DNA from 4 places in the Streptomyces sp. NPDC027962 genome. Region 4 is predicted to be linked to each of the others. Evidence: riboswitches for the same ligand, from Rfam matches in the RefSeq annotation. Region 4 holds a riboswitch; each other region holds the start of a gene.
The links. A riboswitch is a leader RNA that binds a small molecule or an ion and turns the genes downstream of it on or off. The one in region 4 is predicted to bind cobalamin.
Positions count from the first base shown of each region.

Region 1: another riboswitch for cobalamin. It lies ahead of ACZ4SA_RS09125 (ABC transporter substrate-binding protein); the one in region 4 lies ahead of ACZ4SA_RS31600 (cobalamin biosynthesis protein).
Region 2: another riboswitch for cobalamin. It lies ahead of ACZ4SA_RS32475 (energy-coupling factor ABC transporter permease); the one in region 4 lies ahead of ACZ4SA_RS31600 (cobalamin biosynthesis protein).
Region 3: another riboswitch for cobalamin. It lies ahead of metE (5-methyltetrahydropteroyltriglutamate--homocysteine S-methyltransferase); the one in region 4 lies ahead of ACZ4SA_RS31600 (cobalamin biosynthesis protein).

Region 1 is NZ_JBVHTA010000007.1:95,606-98,564, reverse strand. Features, by position in the region: gene ACZ4SA_RS09125 (ABC transporter substrate-binding protein) at 1-799, opposite strand, end outside; cobalamin riboswitch at 1,095-1,268, opposite strand; gene ACZ4SA_RS09120 (TIM barrel protein) at 1,498-1,788, opposite strand; partial or broken gene ACZ4SA_RS09115 (hypothetical protein) at 1,884-2,276, opposite strand; gene ACZ4SA_RS09110 (hypothetical protein) at 2,848-2,959, shown strand, end outside.
Region 2 is NZ_JBVHTA010000051.1:42,831-45,789, reverse strand. Features, by position in the region: gene ACZ4SA_RS32480 (energy-coupling factor ABC transporter substrate-binding protein) at 1-205, opposite strand, end outside; gene ACZ4SA_RS32475 (energy-coupling factor ABC transporter permease) at 205-891, opposite strand; cobalamin riboswitch at 922-1,117, opposite strand; gene ACZ4SA_RS32470 (PTS-dependent dihydroxyacetone kinase phosphotransferase subunit DhaM) at 1,239-1,649, opposite strand; gene dhaL (dihydroxyacetone kinase subunit DhaL) at 1,646-2,263, opposite strand; gene dhaK (dihydroxyacetone kinase subunit DhaK) at 2,335-2,959, opposite strand, start outside.
Region 3 is NZ_JBVHTA010000010.1:38,040-40,998, forward strand. Features, by position in the region: gene ACZ4SA_RS12200 (hypothetical protein) at 151-300, shown strand; partial or broken gene ACZ4SA_RS12205 (short-chain fatty acyl-CoA regulator family protein) at 335-751, opposite strand; partial or broken gene ACZ4SA_RS12210 (isocitrate lyase) at 745-1,134, shown strand; partial or broken gene ACZ4SA_RS12215 (3-hydroxyacyl-CoA dehydrogenase family protein) at 1,127-1,375, shown strand; cobalamin riboswitch at 1,565-1,761, shown strand; gene metE (5-methyltetrahydropteroyltriglutamate--homocysteine S-methyltransferase) at 1,941-2,959, shown strand, end outside.
Region 4 is NZ_JBVHTA010000048.1:20,764-23,722, forward strand. Features, by position in the region: gene ACZ4SA_RS31590 (inorganic phosphate transporter) at 1-447, shown strand, start outside; gene ACZ4SA_RS31595 (hypothetical protein) at 456-677, shown strand; cobalamin riboswitch at 802-947, shown strand; gene ACZ4SA_RS31600 (cobalamin biosynthesis protein) at 1,037-1,990, shown strand; gene ACZ4SA_RS31605 (cobyric acid synthase) at 1,987-2,959, shown strand, end outside.

The DNA of each region.
Region 1 (2,959 bases), on a different contig from region 4:
CGGGCTCGGCCCTGGAGACCGCGTCGGCCGCCTTGGCGGCGACCTTCGCGTAGTCGCTCTCGACCGTGTCGAAGACGTCACCGGCGCGCTTCTCCGCTCCGGTGAGTGCGGCCATCGCCTTGACCCACTCGGCGCGCCCCAGCGGGCTGGACTCCAGCCACTCGGCGTTGGCGACGACCGCGATGCCGGCCTGCCGCAGCTTCGGGTACTGAGGATCGTCGGTTCCCTGCGTCATCAGTACGTCGGGCCTGGCGCCGATGACCTGCTCGGCGTTGAGCGCGTTGTCCTTGGCGTACTCGGCGACCTTGCCCGACGTCACCCGCTCACGGACCTCCGCGGAGCTGATGAACGCTCCGTTCGCCACACCGGTGAGCACCGGGAGGGTGCCGGTATCCGTCAGCAGTGGCAGGTGTGTCGTCGACGCGGAGTACAGGCTCTTGATCGGCACCGTGATCTGCTGTGCCTCGGCCAGGTCACCGGTCAGCTTCGGCTTGGGCGCACCGCACTTGATCAGGACGTAGGACTCCGGTTTCCCCTTGGGGAACGGCTCCTTCACCGTCAGGACCTGGTAACTCCTTTCGTAGCGGAGGGAGAAGTTCTCGGCGTGCTCCACCGTGGACTTGACCGGGAAGTAGTCCTTGGCCGGGTCGAAGTCGTCGATGCAGCCGCCGTCTTCGGAAGCGCGGGAGTCCCCGGGCGGAGCGTCACCGTCACCGCACGCGGTGAGTGTGAGCCCCAGCGCGAGCAGAGCCGCGGCGAGGGCACGGCGGCGGACAGGGAGGGCTGGTCCTACGGGCACGAGGGCTCCTGGCATGCGTCGATGCGCGCCCGGTTCATCGGACGCGGAAAGGTGACCGAGAGGTGCACTCTCAGAAGGTCAGATCGTCAGAAGGTCAGAGGGCCCGGAAGCCGAAAGGGCGAAAGGCCGAAAAGGCGCCGGACGCCGGAAGGCCGTTCAGCGCCAGGCCGACACGGCCGCAGCGGCATTACGGCGCATCCGTACTCGACGGTCGGCCAGGAGGGGAAACTTCACGCAAGCACGTGGGCACACGAGTGCCACCGTCCTCTCTCGGGGAGATCCGCCCCGGTACGTCGAGGTGCGACGGCGTGAGTCTCCTGACTCGGGATCGATGCTTCCCCGGCCTTCCCACCCAGACGGGCGGTGGCTTCGGCGGAGTCGCTCCCCCTACACAGTGGCGGTACCGTGCCGGAATCTCACCGGCTTCCTCGTTCCGCCGTCGCTTGTCGGACGGAAGCATCCCAGATCACCGTCCCCCCGCACCACCCCCTACAACTGTGCGACGAACCACATGGCAGCCAACTCGCATGCACGGCAGGGGCCGAGAGGCGTGTCGCACCTCGACGTCCGGTACGTGAGCCGCTGCATCCGTGTTCCACCGGCTGCTTCTGGGGTGGCGGTGCAGGTGGTTCTTCCCGATGCCAAGGGCACGGGAGCGGAGCGGTCCAGGAAGCCGAAGCCACCCGTGATGACGATCCTCATGCGTAGTCCTCACGGTAGTTGTCGAGCCGGCCGAGCCCCCCGCTGCCGGCGCGGGGGCGGTACTCGCAGCCGATCCACCCGTCGAAGCCCAGGGCGTCGACGACGTCGAACAGGTGGCGGACGCCGAGTTCGCCCAGGTCGGGCTCGTGGTGGTCGGGAACGCCCGCGATCCGCAGATGGCCGACGCGGCCGGTCGGCAGGTCGCGTCGCAGGGCCGTGGTGAGGTCGCCCTCGACGATCTGGCAGTGGTAGAGGTCGGGTTGCACCTTGGGATTCGCGGCGCCCACCTCCCGCACCACGGCGTGGGCTCGGCCTGCCTGTGCAGGAAGTACCCCGGCATGTCACGGCCGTTGATGGGCTCGATCAGGATGTCGACGCCCACCGCCGCGGCTTGTTCCGCGGCGTGGGCGAGGCTGGCCAGGCAGGTGTCGCAGGCTTCGGCGAGTTCCGCCGGCTGAGCGTCCGGCGGCACCGGACCGGGCATGACGTGCACCCGCGGGCAGCCCAGCGCCGCGGCGTACTCGAGCGCCCTGTCGATCCCGGAGCGCACCTCCGCCTCGCGGCCGGGGCAGTGCGCATCAGCCACGCCTTGGGGTCGCGGAAGTCGTCCCAGACCCGGCCGTGCACCGTCTGGTGCGCGGCGTCGTCGGCGATCGCCGCTCCACGACGGCCTTCCCGCCGTCGGTGAGCACTTGGCGCTGCGCACGCCGTTGTCGAGGTGGAACAGCGTGGCGACACCGATGACGAGCGCGGGGATCGCCTCGAGCAGGAACATCCCCTGCCCGCCCTGCCCGCCCTGCCGGCCGTTCGCGCCGTGGAACCGCTCCATGATCCAGCCGGAGAGCGGGTCGCCGAAGATGCCGGCCACCGGGATGGCGGACATGAACATCGCGCGGCCCGCAGGCTACGGGCCATTCCGGGCCCCATGGCTCCGAGGCCCGCCAGGCCCACGCGCGGCCGTACCGGCCTGTCCTCCCCCTTCGTGTCCGCCCTCGCCTTGCTGTGCCGTCCGGGCGTGGCCCGGCCTTCGGGTTCGTGCAGCGATCGGGTCGTATGATGACCTGATGGCATGCGTATGCCGTGACGTCCGTCATATCGGGTGGCCGTCGGCCGGCCGGTCGCCGGTCACCTGCCCCGAATCCGCGAGTTTCGCCCTGGCCGCCCCGGGCACCCGTGCGCCCCTGGTCCTGCGGCACACCGCAGATCCGGCGCAGCCCGCCGGCCGGAGGCCTTCGCCCAGCCGGGTCACGGAGGTTCCAGGGCGAGCGTCGAGTGGAACTTTCCAGCGATGCCCGTCGCTGCGACGGAGCACCTGACGGCTCAGCCGAACGAAGCACGGAGGCACCATGAACGCAGACGCCAACCCGGACGACAGGGTGACACCCGACAGCCGGCTCCACACCGGCTCGGAGGGAGAGGTGACCGCGGAGGACGTGGTTCTCGCCTCGGGCCGCGAGA
Region 2 (2,959 bases), on a different contig from region 4:
CCACCTCCCCGGACGGCGGTTCGTACAGCGGCGAGAACCACGGTTCGTAGTCCGGCTCGAGTTCCGTGATCGCAGCCTCCGCCTCCCCGTCGGCCCCGGTGAACGGCTCCTCCTTGTGGTCGCCGAGCCCGAGGACCAGCGGCAGCACGGCCAGTGCCGCCACGACCAGCAGCAGCAAGGTGTTGATCTTCGCGTTACGGCTCATCAGACCGCCGCCTCCTTCTTCGCACCCTTGACCAGGACACCGAGCCGCGTGAGCTCGCCCTTGCTGGACTGGCTGAGCAGTCGCATCACGAGCACCGTGAGCAGCCCCTCGCTCACCGCCAGCGGCAGCTGCGTGACGGCGAAGATCCCGCCGAACTTGGCGAGCGCGCCCAGGACACCGGTGCCCGGGTCGGGGAACGCGAGTGCCAGCTGGACGCTGGTGACGCAGTAGGTGGACAGGTCTGCGACGAACGCGCCGAAGAAGACGCTCACCATCAGCGGTACGTCGAACCGGCGCAGCAGCCGGTACACCCCGTACCCGGCCCACGGCCCGACGATCGCCATCGAGAAGACGTTGGCGCCGAGTGTGGTGAGCCCCCCGTGCGCCAGCAACAGCGCCTGGAACAGGAGGGTGATCGTGCCGAGCACCGCCATGATCGGCGGTCTGAACAGGATCGCGCCCAGACCCGTACCGGTCGGATGCGAGCAACTGCCGGTGACGGACGGAATCTTCAGCGCGGACAGGACGAACGTGAAGGCCCCGGACGCGCCGAGCAGGAGGGTCGATTCGGGATTGGCCCTGACCTCTCGGGTCAGGGCCCGTACGCCGTGGACAACGAACGGGGCGGAAGCGACGCCCCAGGCGGCCGCGTGCAGCGGGGGGAGATAGCCCTCGGCTATGTGCATGATGTGGGAGACCCTCTCCAGCACCTCGTGGATGGACAACGCACCTCGGCCGGTCTCCTGGCTGACGGGTCATGCCGTCCGGGCTCCGCCTTCCCGGGCACCACGCACAGGCGTGGTGTCCCAGTGGCTCCCCGTGAGGGGGTGGAACCGGACTTCCCGATCACAGTGGCGAGGGCCGCACCGGTACTGCACCGGTTTCCCGAACACCAAGGCCCCGTGACAGTAGTGCGCCGACCAGGTACATCACAAGCCGCGCACGGGCGCACCGGCCGGCGGCCGGGTGAGCTGTTCACCACGTCCCGGTGGGTGAGGTGTTCACCACGTCCCGGTGGCGCGCCGCTGACGCGTCACTGTTTGCGGTAGCCGTACGCCTCCGACGCCGCGGCCTCCACCGCGTCCAGATCGCCCCCCGCGCCGGCCGTCACCACAGCGGCGACCGCGCCCTCCAGGAACGGCGCGTCGACCAGCCGTGTCCCCTCCGGAAGTTCGTCGCCCTCGGCCAGCAGCGCCTTGACCGTCAGCACGGCGCTGCCCAGATCGACGAGGACCGCGACGCCCGCGCCCTGGTCGACCTGCTGCGCGGCCGCGCTGATCAGCTCCGAGCTGGTGCCGAGGCCGCCGTCCGGTGTCCCGCCCGCCGGGGCCACGGGGGCCGTACCGCCGCTTCCCGCCAGTCCCCTGGCGAGCTCGGCGACGGCCGTGGCCACCTCCCTGCTGTGCGAGACCAGCACGATGCCCACCTGCTTGCCGTCGCTCATGCGCTCGCCGCCTCCACCGTCTCGGCGAGCGTGGCCACCATCAGGGCCGAGGACGTCGCTCCCGGATCCTGGTGTCCGATGCTGCGCTCGCCGAGATAGCTGGCCCTGCCCTTGCGCGCCTGCATCGGCACCGTCGCCAGCGCTCCCTGTTCCGCCGCCTCCCGGGCCGCGGCGAACGACTCGGTGCGCTCGCCGAGTGCCGCCGCTGCCGGCTCCAGGGCGTCCAGCATCGTCTTGTCGCCCGCTTTCGCCCCGCCCAGCTGCGCCACCGCGGCGACGCCCACCCGCAGGGCTTCGGCGAACTGCCCCGGGGTCACCTGCGCGTCGTCGCCCAGCGCCTTGCCGGTGCGCCGCAGCAGCGTCCCGTACAGCGGCCCCGACGCGCCCCCGACCGTCGACACCAACTGCCGCCCGGCCAGCATCAGCACGGCCCCCGGCGTCGCCGGGGGCTCCTTCTCCAGGGCGGCGGTGACGGCAGTGAATCCGCGCCGGAGGTTGCTGCCGTGGTCGGCGTCGCCGATCGCCGAGTCCAGCTCGGTCAGTCGGTCCGCCTCCCGGTCCACGGCGACCGTGGTGGCAGCCAGCCAGCGGCGGAAGAATTCGGCGTCGAGCACAAGCACTCCCTGGGGTGAGTCGGGTCTTTCGGGCGTTGACGTACGACGTACGGCGTGTGCGTCGGGGCCTCTCACCGCCCCCAGCGCAGCCCGGGCGTCTGCACCGGTGCGTCCCACAGCCTGAGCAGCTCCTCGTCCACCTGGCAGAGCGTCACGGAGGCGCCGGCCATGTCGAGGGAGGTCACGTAGTTGCCGACGAGGGTACGGGCGACGGTCACCTCCCGCTCCGCCAGCACCCGCTGGACCTCGGCGTTGAAGCCGTACAGCTCCAGCAGCGGTGTCGCACCCATCCCGTTGACGAGTGCGATGACCGGGCCCGACGGACGCAGGTCCTCCAGCACGGCGTCGACGGCGAAGTCCGCGATCTCCCGCGAGGTCATCATCGAGCGGCGTTCGCGCCCCGGCTCACCATGGATGCCGATGCCCAACTCCAGCTCACCGGGCGGCAGATCAAAGGTCGGACTGCCCTTGGCGGGTGTGCTGCACGCACTCAGCGCCACGCCGAAGCTCCGGGAGGACTCGTTCACCTGCCGGGCGATCGCCTCCACCCGCTCGAGCGGCATCCGCTCCTCGGCGGCGGCCCCGGCGATCTTCTCCACGAACAGGGTCGCGCCCGTACCACGCCGCCCGGCCGTGTACAGGCTGTCGGTCACGGCGACGTCGTCGTTGACCAGAACCTTCGCGAGCCGGACCCCC
Region 3 (2,959 bases), on a different contig from region 4:
CCTCCGCGTTAAGTAATGGAATGGTCGTTTTCGCCTCCCATGCGTGTCGGACTCCACAGACGGGTCGAGTTGGGGGGGTAGCCGAACGCCTGGGGTGTTCGTCGGCTGCTCACGGTGCACGCCGAACTCGAACGTGCGGGGCGGACGTCCATGACGGTCGGGGTCCGGGTCACCGCCGAGCGGTGGAACGCGGCCGGGCCCGGTACTGAGGTCGCGACCGGGCGGCTCACGTTCGTCGCCATCGATGCCGACGGCAGGCCACGCCCCGTACCGGGCTTGGTGACGCCCGGAGTCGTCTAGAAGCCGGAAGCGGCCGGGGCGTCGGGCACCGGCCCTACCCGCGGCCCGCCCCTCGGTCCGGCCGTGCGTCGGGGTCGGTCACCGGGTAGGGGACGAAGGTGCTGCTGTCCGGGTCGATGCGCAGGGCGCGGCCGAGCGGCGGTGCGGCGCGCTGGGGGCAGTCGAGGCGTTCGCAGACCCGGCAGCCCATGCCGATCGGGGTGGTGGCCGAGGCGTTGTCGAGGTCGAGGCCATCGGAGTAGACGAGGCGGTGGGCGTGGCGGATCTCGCAGCCCAGGCCGATCGCGTACGTCTTGCCGGGTTCGCCCCAGCCGCCGCGGTGCCGGGTGACCGCGCGGGCCGTCCACAGGTAGCGCTGCCCGTCGGGCATCTCGGCCACCTGGACGTGGATGCGGCCGGGGGCGGCGAAGGACTCGTACACGTTCCACAGCGGGCAGGTGCCGCCGGCCCGGCGCCGAGCGGCTGTGGCGGCAGCTGCACGAGCGGGACTACATCCACGCCCTCGGCGCGCTCACCGGCGGTCAGGCGGTCCAGCAGGTCAAGGCGGGCCTGCAGGCGATCTACCTGTCCGGCTGGCAGGTCGCCGCCGACGCCAACCAGGCAGGCCACACCTACTACGACCAGAGTCTCTACCCGGCCAACTCCGTCCCGCAGGTGGTGCGTCGGATCAACAACGCGCTGCTGCGCGCCGACCAGATCGCCACCGCCGAGAACGCCGGCGACACGACCGACTGGCTGGCGCCGATCGTCGCGGACGCGGAGGCCGGCTTCGGCGGCCCGCTGAACGCCTTCGAGCTGACCAAGGCGATGATCGCCGCCGGTGCAGGCCGAATCCGGCTTCGCCACCGCCACCGACATCGACACCGGCATGGAGCTCGGCTGCGCCCACCCCATGGGCCCGCTGAAACTCGCCGACCTGATCGGCCTGGACACCGTCGCGTTCGTCGCCGAGTCGCTCTACGACGAGTTCAAGGAACCCCTCTACGCCCCTCCCCCGCTGCTCCAGCGGATGGTGGAGGCAGGACTGCTGGGCCGAAAGACCGGCCGGGGCTTCCACACCTACGACCAGGGCTGAGGGCCTGGTACGACGCGGGCTGAGGGGCCCGCACGGCCGCCGGGGTGAGGGTCCCGGCGGTGGACAGGGGAAGGGCGAGAAGCGCGAGCGCGGCGCTTCCCGCCCCTCGGCGTTCCTCCTCCGACGTGCTCTGTGTCACCTTCCAGATCCTGGACGGCTGAGGGGCGACACCCCCTAGGGTGGCCGGAGCAGCTGGTTCGCCCCGTCCGCCAGGCGGGGCGTCGCAAGAGGGAACCCGGTGGGAATCCGGGACTGCCCCGCAGCGGTGAGCGGGAACGACCGCCGTCATACGCACTGGGCCCGACGTACCGGACCTGGGAAGCGACGGCCAGTAGGTGTCCTCCGGCCAGGAGGACGTGCTCGCGAGTCCGAAGACCTGCCAACTGCCCGTGCGCGGACCATTCCGCGCACGGAGATCTCGGTGACCTCGAGGGCGGGTCGGCGTACATACCAGGCGGACGACCGCGCTTTGTCGCGCGAGGTCGGTTCCGTCCGGTTCGTCATCCCTTCGCGTTCTCGTCCCGTCTCCGGGATCTCAGGGAATCGTCTCGCGAAGGAGATCTCCGTGACCAGCAAGTCCGCAGCCGCGGCAGCACGGGCCACCGTCTACGGCTACCCCCGCCAGGGACAGAACCGGGAACTGAAGAAAGCGATCGAGGGCTACTGGAATGGCCGCGTCACCGCCGACGCCCTCCGCTCCACAGCCGCCGACCTGCGCGCCGCCAACTGGCGGCAGCTCGCCGACGCCGGCATCCACGAAGTGCCGACCGGTGACTTCTCGTACTACGACCACGTCCTCGACACCACCGTCATGGTCGGCGCGATCCCCGAGCGCCACCGCGCCGCCGTCGAGGCCGACGCCGTTGATGGCTACTTCGCCATGGCCCGTGGCACCCAGGACGTCGCGCCGCTGGAAATGACCAAGTGGTTCGACACCAACTACCACTACCTCGTGCCCGAGTTGGGCCCGGACACCGTGTTCACGGCAGACTCGACGAATCAGGTCGCCGAGCTGAAGGAGGCCCTGGCGCTGGGCCTGACCGCCCGCCCGGTCCTGGTCGGCCCCGTCACCTACCTGCTCCTCGCCAAGCCCGCACCGGGCGTCCCCACGGACTTCGAACCGCTGACCCTGCTCGACCGTCTGCTGCCGGTGTACGCCGAGGTGCTCGCCGACCTGCGCGTGGCTGGCGCCGAGTGGGTGCAGCTGGACGAGCCCGCCTTCGTGCAGGACCGCTTCCCTGCGGAACTGAACTCCGTCGAGCGCGCCTACTGCGACCTCGGGGCGCTGACCGACCGGCCGAAGCTGCTGGTCGCCTCGTACTTCGACCGGCTCGGCAAGGCACTGCCGGTGCTGGCGAAGGCCCCGGTCGAGGGCCTCGCCCTGGACTTCACCGAGGCCGCCGCGGCCAACCTGGACGCGCTCGCCGTCGTCGGCGGTCTGCCCGGCAAGCGACTGGTCGCCGGTGTCGTCAACGGCCGCAACATCTGGATCAACGATCTGTCGAAGTCCCTGTCCATCCTCGGCACCCTGCTGGGCTTGGCGGACCGGGTCGACGTCGCCGCCTCCTGCTCCCTCCTCCACGT
Region 4 (2,959 bases):
GCGGCCAGCGTCATCCTCGCCTCGTCGAACCTCGGCTTCTCCCTGTCGACGACCCACTCCTGCTCCGGTGCGGTCATGGGTGCCGGTCTCGGCCGCAAGGGCGGAGTGGTCCGCTGGTCCACCGCCACCCGGATGTTCGTGGCGTGGGGCCTGACCCTGCCGGCCGCGGGCCTCGTCGCGGCGGGCTCGGAGTACGTCACCAAGCAGGGTGACTGGGGTGTCGCGGCCGTCGCCGTCTTCCTGGTCGCCGCGTGCACCGCGATCTGGTTCGTCTCGCGCCGCCAGGTCGTCGACCACACCAACGTCAACGACGTCGACGGCACCGAGGAGCGTGCGGGCGTCGTCACGACCGCCATCGCGGCCGTCACCCCGCCGCCCGCCGGCGAAATCAAGACCACTATCCCGGCCCCGGCCGAGCCCGAGTCGGCACGTCCGGCCACGGTGTAAGGAACAGCATGAAGATCGACTGGGCAGCTCTCGGCTCCGTATTCGGCGTGAGCCTCGTCGCCACCGTCGCCCTGGTGGGCCTGTTCACCCTGGGCATCGTGGGCCTGACCAAGCAGGAGGCGGCCTCGCAGGCCGGAGGCTCCGGCGCACTGGCCCGCACGGGCGCTTACGCCTGCTTCGCGCTCTGCGCGGCAGCCGTTTCCTACGGGATCTATCTGATCGTCGTCTGACGACGGCCGGACCCTCGCGAGGCCGGGTCGAGGACACCTGCGGGTGCCTTCGACCCGGCCTTCGTGTGTCCACCGGTGTGGGGCTCGGCACACTGTCCCGCCGCAGGTCAATGGCGAGTTGACGGGCGTTCGCGCGCGTGGTGGACTGCCGGGGCCGATAACGGCGGCAGAAGAGGAAGTCCGGTGCGAATCCGGCGCGGTCCCGCCACTGTCACCCGGGAGCACGAACCCCGGGGAGCCAGGAACTCTCACCGCCGGTCACGTCGAACCAGGGCGCGGACCCTGAGTGAGGACTCGTCTCATGCCCGGCTGCGGTACAGCCCTGTCCGTCGGACGCCACTTCGGGGATCGCTGATCCCGTGCGTGCCGACCGAGTATTCGTGTACGGCGCCGCCGCCGGCCTCGCTGGTGACCTGCTCCTCGGCGATCCCCGCCGTGGGCATCCGGTCGCCGCGTTCGGACGGATGGCCGCCGCCCTCGAGCGTGTCCTGTGGCGTGACCACCGCGGCCGGGGCGCGCTGCACACCGCGGTGTGCGCGGGCGGCGCCGTCGCCGCGGCGACTCTGGCCGGCCGTGCCGTACGCCGCTCCCCCGCCGCGTCGATCGCGCTGACCGCCGTCGCCACGTGGGCGGTTGTCGGGGGCACGACGCTGGGGCGTGAGGCCTCGGCCATCGGCGACGCGCTGGCCGCCGGGGACGTCGAAGCGGCCCGTGAACGGCTGCCTCATCTGTGCGGGCGCGACCCGCAGACCCTGGACGAGCAGCAGATCGCCCGCGCCGTCGTCGAGTCCGTCGCGGAGAACACCTCCGACGCGGTCGTGGGAGCCCTCGTGTGGGGCGCGCTGGCCGGCGTGCCCGGCCTTGTCGGCTTCCGTGCGGTCAACACCCTGGACGCGATGGTGGGCCACAAGTCGCCCCGCTACCGGCGCTACGGCTGGGCATCGGCGCGCCTGGACGACGTGGCGGGCTGGCCCGGCGCACGGCTGACCGCGATCCTGGCGGCCGTGAGCGGGCCGGATCCGCGGGGGGCGGTACGGGCCTGGCGGGCCGACGCGGGCAAGCACCCCAGTCCCAACGCGGGCCCGGTCGAAGCGTCGTTCGCCGGCGTGCTGGGGGTGCGGCTGGGCGGCACCCTCTCGTACGGCGGCCGGGTCGAGCACCGGCCGGTTCTCAACGGCGACGGCCGGGCGGTGGAGTTCGACGACATCGGGCGGGCGGTGCGGCTGTCGCGGCGTGTCGGCCTGCTGACCCTGGTGGTCTGTGCCACGGGGCGGATGCTGGGTGCAGGGCGCGGCGGAAGGAGGCCGGCATGACCGGTGGGGGGTTGCTGGTCGCCGGGACGACCTCGGACGCCGGCAAGAGCGTCGTCACGGCCGGGATCTGCCGCTGGCTGGTGCGGCAAGGGGTCAAGGTCGCGCCCTTCAAGGGGCAGAACATGTCCCTCAATTCGTTCGTGACACGTGAGGGCGCGGAGATCGGGCGCGCACAGGCCATGCAGGCGCAGGCCGCGCGCGTGGAGCCGACCGCCCTGATGAACCCGGTGCTGCTGAAGCCCGGCAGCGACCGTTCCAGCCAGGTGGTGCTGATGGGCAAGCCCGTGGGCGAGTTGAGCGCCCGCGGGTTCTTCGGGAAGACCGGCGGGGCATCCGCCGGGAAGGAACTGCGCGGCGGTCGGCGGCAGGAGTTGTTCGAGCCGGTCATGGCGTGCCTGGAGGAGCTGCGGGGCACGTATGACGCCGTGATCTGCGAGGGGGCGGGCAGTCCGGCCGAGATCAATCTGCGGCGCACGGACATCGTGAACATGGGCGTCGCGCGCGCGGCGGGGCTGCCGGTGCTGGTGGTCGGGGACATCGACCGGGGCGGGGTGTTCGCCCAGTTCTTCGGTACGACGGCGCTGCTGAGCCCCGAGGACCAGTCGCTCGTCGCGGGTTACCTCGTGAACAAGTTCCGCGGCGACGTGACCCTGCTCGAGCCGGGGCTCGACATGCTGCTCGGGCTCACCGGGCGGCGGACGTACGGCGTCCTGCCGTACGCGCACGGGCTCGGCATCGACGAGGAGGACGGGCTGCGGGTGTCGCTGCGCGGCGCCGTACGGGAGTCGGTGGTCGCGGCGCCCGTCGGTGAGGACGTGCTGCGGGTCGCGGTGTGCGCGGTGCCGCTGATGTCGAACTTCACCGACGTGGACGCGCTGGCCGCCGAACCGGGCGTCGTGGTGCGGTTCGTGGACCGCGCCGAGGAACTCGTGGACGCCGACCTGGTGGTCGTCCCGGGTACGCGCGGCA